Regions from separate parts of the Acetoanaerobium noterae genome, predicted to be linked through region 2. Evidence: a T-box and tRNA genes for the amino acid it is inferred to sense, from the RefSeq annotation. Region 2 holds a T-box; the other holds one or more tRNA genes.

Region 1 (3,424 bases), on a different contig from region 2:
GTGAATGCAACTGTAGAAAAGACAGCTGCTGGAGCGGCGTCTTACATGAAGGTTATAAAGGTAACCAATCTAGTATCTACCGTTGAGAAGCTTAAGAAAGAGGGTATATGGATTTATGCCTTGGATATGGATGGAGAGTCATATGATAGAGTGGATTTAAAAGGCTCAGTTGCTTTAGTAGTAGGAAATGAAGGTAAAGGTATATCGAGACTTCTAAAGGACAATTGTGATTTTACCCTCAAAATACCTATGAAAGGGAAAGTCGGGTCTTTAAATGCGTCTGTGGCTGCGTCTATTCTTTTGTATGAAGTAGTAAGGCAAAGACGAAATAGTTAGGAAGATAAAATTGAAAAAGAAATTTACGGACTATCTCATAGTAGATGGCTATAATGTAATTAATGCATGGAGTGATTTAAATGAAATGGCTAAAGTGGACCTAGAAGGAGCGAGAGAAAAACTCAATTTTATTCTAGGTGAATATGCTGCTTTTAGTGGAATCTACACCATAGTTGTCTATGATGCCTACAGAGTCAAAGCTCATACGAAGCGAGAAGAAGAAATAGGCAATTTAAAAATTGTGTATACAAAAGAAAAGCAAACTGCCGATTCATATATAGAAAAGCTTATAACCGAGTTTGGACCCAAAAAGCACTTGAGTATAAGAGTTGCCAGTGATGACATGGCTGAGCAGCAGATGGTTCTTGGCAAGGGTGGAAGCAGAATAACTACAAGAGAGCTAAATATAGAGGTGCAGCGCTCAAACACTAAAATTAAAACCACAACAAAGACGAAAAAAACAGAAAAAAACACCTTAGAGGATGTGGTTGATACTGATGTGCTTCGAAAATTAGAGGAAATAAGAAAAGGTATATCTAAGGGGAAATGATGGAGGCTGTTAAATGTCAAAAAATGAGGACTTGAAATATGATTTCGCAATTGCTGACTCAGACATCGTTGATGAAAACAAAGAAATAATAAGCGACGATGAAGCTGACGTAGATGACAATATGGTTTTTAGAGCGAAGGCAGGAGACGAAAAATCTTTAAATCATATTCTAAGAAAATATCGCAACTTTGTAAGATCAAAAGCCAAGCCCTTTTTTATCGTTGGAGCTGATAAAGAAGATATATTGCAAGAAGGAATGATTGGGTTATTCAAAGCAATTAGAGATTATGATGAAGAAAAAACGGTTTCGTTTAGAGCCTTTGCAGAGCTATGTGTAACTAGGCAAATTATCACAGCTGTAAAAACGGCAACTAGGCAAAAACATATTCCCCTTAATTCATATATTTCTCTTAACAAACCTATGAGTGAAGAAGATCCAGATAAAACTCTTATGGATATGATGAAAAATTCTCATATAAGTGACCCTGAGCAGCTTATAATAAGTAAAGAGGAAATGAAGCTCATAGAAGAAAAAACAAAGGAAATGCTAAGTGAGTTTGAAACTAGGGTTTTATCACTATATTTAAAAGGTTATTCCTATAATGAAATATCTGAGAAGCTTTGCAAGCATCCTAAAAGTGTTGATAATGCTCTTCAGAGAATAAAAAGAAAGTTTGAAAAATATTTAGAGCAAAGAGATTAAAATAAATGAGTAATTTAAAACTAAAGAAAACAAAAATTACTTTTAAATTTCAATAATTTTATAGCGTTGATAATAAGATTTTAATATGCAAAAAATCTTTCTTGATTTTTGCGTATAAACATAGTACAATATGCCTTGTAAGTGCTCACGTGGCTCAGTCGGTAGAGCGTCGCCTTGGTAAGGCGGAGGTCGGCGGTTCAAGTCCGCTCGTGAGCTCCATTTCTTTTTTATAATAATGAAACACTTGGAAGTGTTTATTGGAGGAGGAGCTAAAAAAATGGCAAAAGCTAAATTTGAAAGAACCAAGCCACACGTTAATATTGGAACAATAGGACACGTTGACCACGGAAAAACAACATTAACAGCAGCAATCACAAAGACATTACATGCAAGATACGGATTCGGAGCAGCAGTAGATTTCGAAAACATAGATAAGGCACCAGAGGAAAGAGAAAGAGGAATCACAATCTCAACAGCACACGTTGAGTATGAGACTCCAAACAGACACTATGCACACGTTGACTGCCCAGGCCATGCTGACTACGTTAAGAACATGATCACAGGAGCAGCACAGATGGACGGAGCTATCCTAGTATGTTCAGCAGCAGATGGACCAATGCCACAAACAAGAGAGCATATCCTACTATCAAGACAGGTAGGGGTACCATACATCGTAGTATTCCTAAACAAATGTGACATGGTAGATGACGAAGAGCTACTTGAGCTAGTAGAAATGGAAGTAAGAGACCTACTAAACGAGTACGAATTCCCAGGAGATGACACTCCAATCATCAGAGGATCAGCACTAAAAGCATTAGAAGATCCAGCATCTGAGTGGGGAGACAAAATCGTTGAGTTATTCGAGCAAATCGATAGCTACATTCCAGAGCCAGAAAGAGATATCGACAAGCCATTCCTAATGCCAGTAGAGGACGTATTCTCAATCACTGGTAGAGGAACAGTTGCAACAGGAAGAGTAGAAAGAGGAATTCTAAAAGTTCAAGACGAGGTAGAAATCGTTGGACTTACAGAAGAAGCAAGAAAAGTAGTAGTAACTGGAGTAGAGATGTTCAGAAAGTTACTAGATCAAGCGCAAGCTGGAGATAACATAGGAGCACTTCTTAGAGGTGTAACTAGAGATGATATCGAAAGAGGACAAGTTCTAGCTAAAACTGGTACAATCAAACCAAGAACGAAGTTCACTGCAGAAATCTACGTACTTAAAAAAGAAGAGGGTGGAAGACATACTCCATTCTTCAAAGGATATAGACCACAGTTTTACTTCAGAACAACTGACGTAACTGGTGACATTCAGCTTCCAGATGGCGTAGAAATGGTTATGCCTGGAGATAACATCACAATCACTGTTGATCTTATTACTCCTATCGCTATGGAAGAGGGACTTCGTTTTGCTATCAGAGAAGGCGGAAGAACTGTAGGCGCTGGTGTTGTTGCTACAATCGTAGAGTAATTAAAGCCCTGACTTATATACGAGCTTTTGCATTATGCAAAAGCTCGTTTTTTATTTTTTGTTTTTTAGATTCCGATAGCAAAGCTAAAAAACAAATTAAAAAAAATAGCTTATAAAAAAATAATTTCATTTAATTTTTTACTTAATGATATATAAAAAAATAAATTTGCGTATAAGAAAATTTATTAAATATTTAGAAAAATCAGATATTGAGTACACACTACTAGTGTGGTATACTAAACGAAATAAAAATATGAATCAAAGGGAGGTTGTAAGTCATGAAGAAGATTACTACATATCTACTTCTAATTTTTGTATTAAGCACTATGTTATTTGCAGGGTGCTCTAGCCAGCCATCTGCAGG
Region 2 (3,424 bases):
AATACCTATAAATCTCTCTATGCTTCCAAAGGCAACTCTATGAATCATTACAGGTCTATGCTTTTCTCCATCCTTACCAATATAAGAAAGCTCAAATCTTTCAGGTAACTGATAGTCTAGCTGAATAGTTCCGCACTGCCAAGTTCTACCTATACAATCTCTAAGATGGAAATCAATCTTAGGGCCATAAAAAGCGCCATCTCCTTCGTTTATGATATAAGGAAGTCCTAGCTCCTCAAGAGCTGCTTTAAGATTTGATTCTGCTTCATCCCACATAGAAATTTCGCCTAAAAATTTCTCAGGTCTAGTTGATAGCTCAAGATGATATGAAAAACCAAATGTCTTATAAATTTTGTCTATTAAGCTTACTACCCCTTTTATTTCATCTTTAATCTGCTCAGGTAGCATAAATATATGGGCATCGTCTTGAGTAAAGGCTCTTACTCTCATAAGTCCATGCAGAGCCCCTGATAATTCGTGTCTATGAACTCTACCTATTTCTCCCATTCTTATAGGGAAATCCTTGTAAGAACGCATTTTTGTTTGATAAACCAGCATCCCTCCAGGGCAGTTCATAGGTTTTATTGCAAAATCCTCTTCATCGATTTCTACAGTATACATATTTTCCTTATAATTAAACCAGTGGCCAGAAGTTTCCCATAATTGTCTATTTAAGATTATAGGAGTTTCTATTTCTACATAGCCATCTTCTCTATGAACTTCTCTCCAATATTCTAATAATTTATTCTTTAAAACAGTTCCTTTTGGCAAGAAGAACGGAAAGCCTGGACCCTCATCAAGAAGTGTAAACAGCTCCAGCTCTTTACCTAGCTTTCTATGGTCACGAAGTTTTGCTTCCTCCATCATCTGGATATAATCATCCAAATCTTTCTTTTTCTCAAAAGCAATACCGTAAACTCTTTGAAGCATTTTATTGCTTTGATCAGCTCTCCAATATGCCCCCGCTACAGATAAAAGCTTAAAGGCTTTTACTTTCTTTACATTTGGAAGATGAGGTCCTGCACAAAGGTCTGTAAATTCTCCTTGTTTATAAAAAGATATTGTACTTCCCTCTTCCAATCCCTCAATCAGCTCTACCTTATAGTCTTCACCTAGCTTCTTCATGAAGTCAATAGCTTCGTCTTTAGGAAGCTCATAGCGTTCAACTTCAAATTCTTCTTTAACTATTTTTTTCATTTCAGCTTCAATTTTTTCTAAATCCTCTGGAGATAATCTATGCTCTAAATCTATGTCATAGTAAAATCCATTTTCAATAGCTGGCCCAATAGCAAGCTTAGCTTCAGGATATAATCTTTTAATTGCTTGAGCCATAACATGAGTAGAAGTATGCCAAAATACTTCTTTTCCATCCTTATCTTCAAACTTTACAAATTCTAATTTAGCATCATCATTTATAGGAGTTTTCAAGTCCTTTACTTCACCGTTGATTTTAGCTCCCACTATAGCTCTTGCTAAGCCTTCACTTATGCTATTTGCTACATCTATGGCTCTGATGCCACTTTCAAATTCTTTTAATGAACCATCTTTTAATTCAATCTTTATCATAACTTTTCCTCCTTTTATTAGTTAATATAAATTTTATACGATATAAGTTTTTATTAATTTGGGGTACAAAAAAATCACCCCAAATAATGGGGCGATTAATTATCGCGGTTCCACCCAAATTAACTTGATTTCTCAAGTAACTCTTGTAGGCTATAACGTGCCTTCACGTTTTCCTTATTTCGGAAAAAGCTCATAGGTGGTATTCATGGGTACATTCTAAGAGGCTCACACCTACTACCTCTCTCTCTGAAAGAAAGCAAATCCACTACTTGTCCTAATCATAGCTGTATCATTTATTTGGATTATACGTAATTATAAATAACTTGTCAATAACTATCTTATCATTATGACAATTATACCCTGAATCAGTCCAATTAAACCACCAAGTATTCCACCCAAACGTTCTATATGCTTTAATTCTTTTTTTGCAATAGATAATATTATATCCTCTATTTTTTCCATTTCGAAAGCATTAATTCTGTCTTCTACCATTTCCTTGATATTGATTCTAGCTGTTGCTTTATGAATCAAATCCTCACTTAAATCATTTATAAGAGAAGCAATTTCTTCCTCCACTACAGTATCCACGTATTCCTTAATCATATTTTTAAAAGTAGAGGGCATAATAGGAGGCATCTTATCGTCAATTATCATATTAACTCTTATTTTTATTGCTTTAACTATATTACTCTTATCTTCATCTTCAATCATTTTATTTAAAATATCCTCTATAGAAAGCAATTCTTCATCCACTGTTTTGCCTATATTACTCGCAATTTCAGCTTTCCTTTTAGGAAGAAGTCCTTGAATTTCATAATTAAGTAAAGGTATTTTATAAGGTCTTAAAGGTCTAAATAAAAGCTTAATAGCTAGGATGTTTGTAATCCATCCTATAACGGCACCTATAATTACCATGAACATTATTGTTACAAATTGCATTTATTCACCACTCCATCATTAATAGTATTCAATTGTTACAATTTTTCCAAATTCTTTTAGAATTTCTGCAAGCTTTTTTATTATATCATGTTTTGAACTTATGTCCTCAGGAAATCCTATTTCTGTATGCGCGGGATTTACTCTTCTTCCAAATAAAATTCTAATATGAGTAGCTTCATCTAGTAAAATTTTAAGTAGCATATACACAGCATTTGTATTTTTATCATTTGTAAACATGTCATCTATATGAGAAATTGAGCTTTTATAATCCTCGAGAATCTCGAGCGCTTTGGCTAATGTCAATACCCCTTCTGTAACTAAATCTATGCCTTTTATATATGCAATTGGAGGTATATCGGGATTGCTGTTGCTCATGTCTATATTAACAGGCTTTTCTAGTATCCTCGAAACAATAGATGCGGCTGTGCCTCCACATACAATCTTTTTTCCTTTTCCATACATAAGCTCGGAAACAATTTTAGTATCGTCATTTTTTTCTACTGGCGGTCCAGTAAATAAAGTTACTTTTTCTGGTTTTTGATATTTTAGTACCATGCAGCTAGCATCATCTTGAGGCAAATCTCCATAAAGATCGTTGCAGGTTGTAATTATTTTTTTTGCAATACTCATAGCGCTAAGCTCGTCTGGTAGCTTTGAAATATATGCAGCTAATTCTGGCTCTTGCCACCCTAGATTCATTATTCTTCCGATGCCTGCGTGCAAAATACCATCGCTAATTGCAATTATAGTATCCCCATCCTTGATATTAAATTCAGCCTCTTTTACATTTTTATCAGCAATTTGAACATCATCGCCTTCGATTAACGTTACAGCTCCATCCCTTTTTAAAAATACAGGCGGATTATCAAATCTAGCAATATAAACCTTGCCTGAATTAATGCCGTATATAATTGTAAAT

The links. The T-box of region 2 lies ahead of thrS (threonine--tRNA ligase). A T-box ahead of a tRNA ligase gene usually reads a tRNA of that ligase, here a tRNA-Thr.
Region 1: it encodes a tRNA-Thr, which carries the amino acid that the T-box ahead of thrS (threonine--tRNA ligase) is inferred to sense. The anticodon was not compared.

Annotation. Positions count from the first base shown of each region.
Region 1 is NZ_FUYN01000008.1:37,856-41,279, reverse strand. It holds gene rlmB (23S rRNA (guanosine(2251)-2'-O)-methyltransferase RlmB) at 1-336, shown strand, start outside; gene B5X47_RS12465 (NYN domain-containing protein) at 347-886, shown strand; gene sigH (RNA polymerase sporulation sigma factor SigH) at 900-1,589, shown strand; tRNA gene B5X47_RS12455 (tRNA-Thr) at 1,733-1,808, shown strand; gene tuf (elongation factor Tu) at 1,867-3,060, shown strand; gene B5X47_RS12445 (ABC transporter substrate-binding protein) at 3,339-3,424, shown strand, end outside.
Region 2 is NZ_FUYN01000004.1:71,714-75,137, forward strand. It holds gene thrS (threonine--tRNA ligase) at 1-1,566, opposite strand, end outside; T-box leader at 1,651-1,857, opposite strand; gene B5X47_RS08845 (DUF445 domain-containing protein) at 1,900-2,505, opposite strand; gene B5X47_RS08850 (SpoIIE family protein phosphatase) at 2,524-3,424, opposite strand, start outside.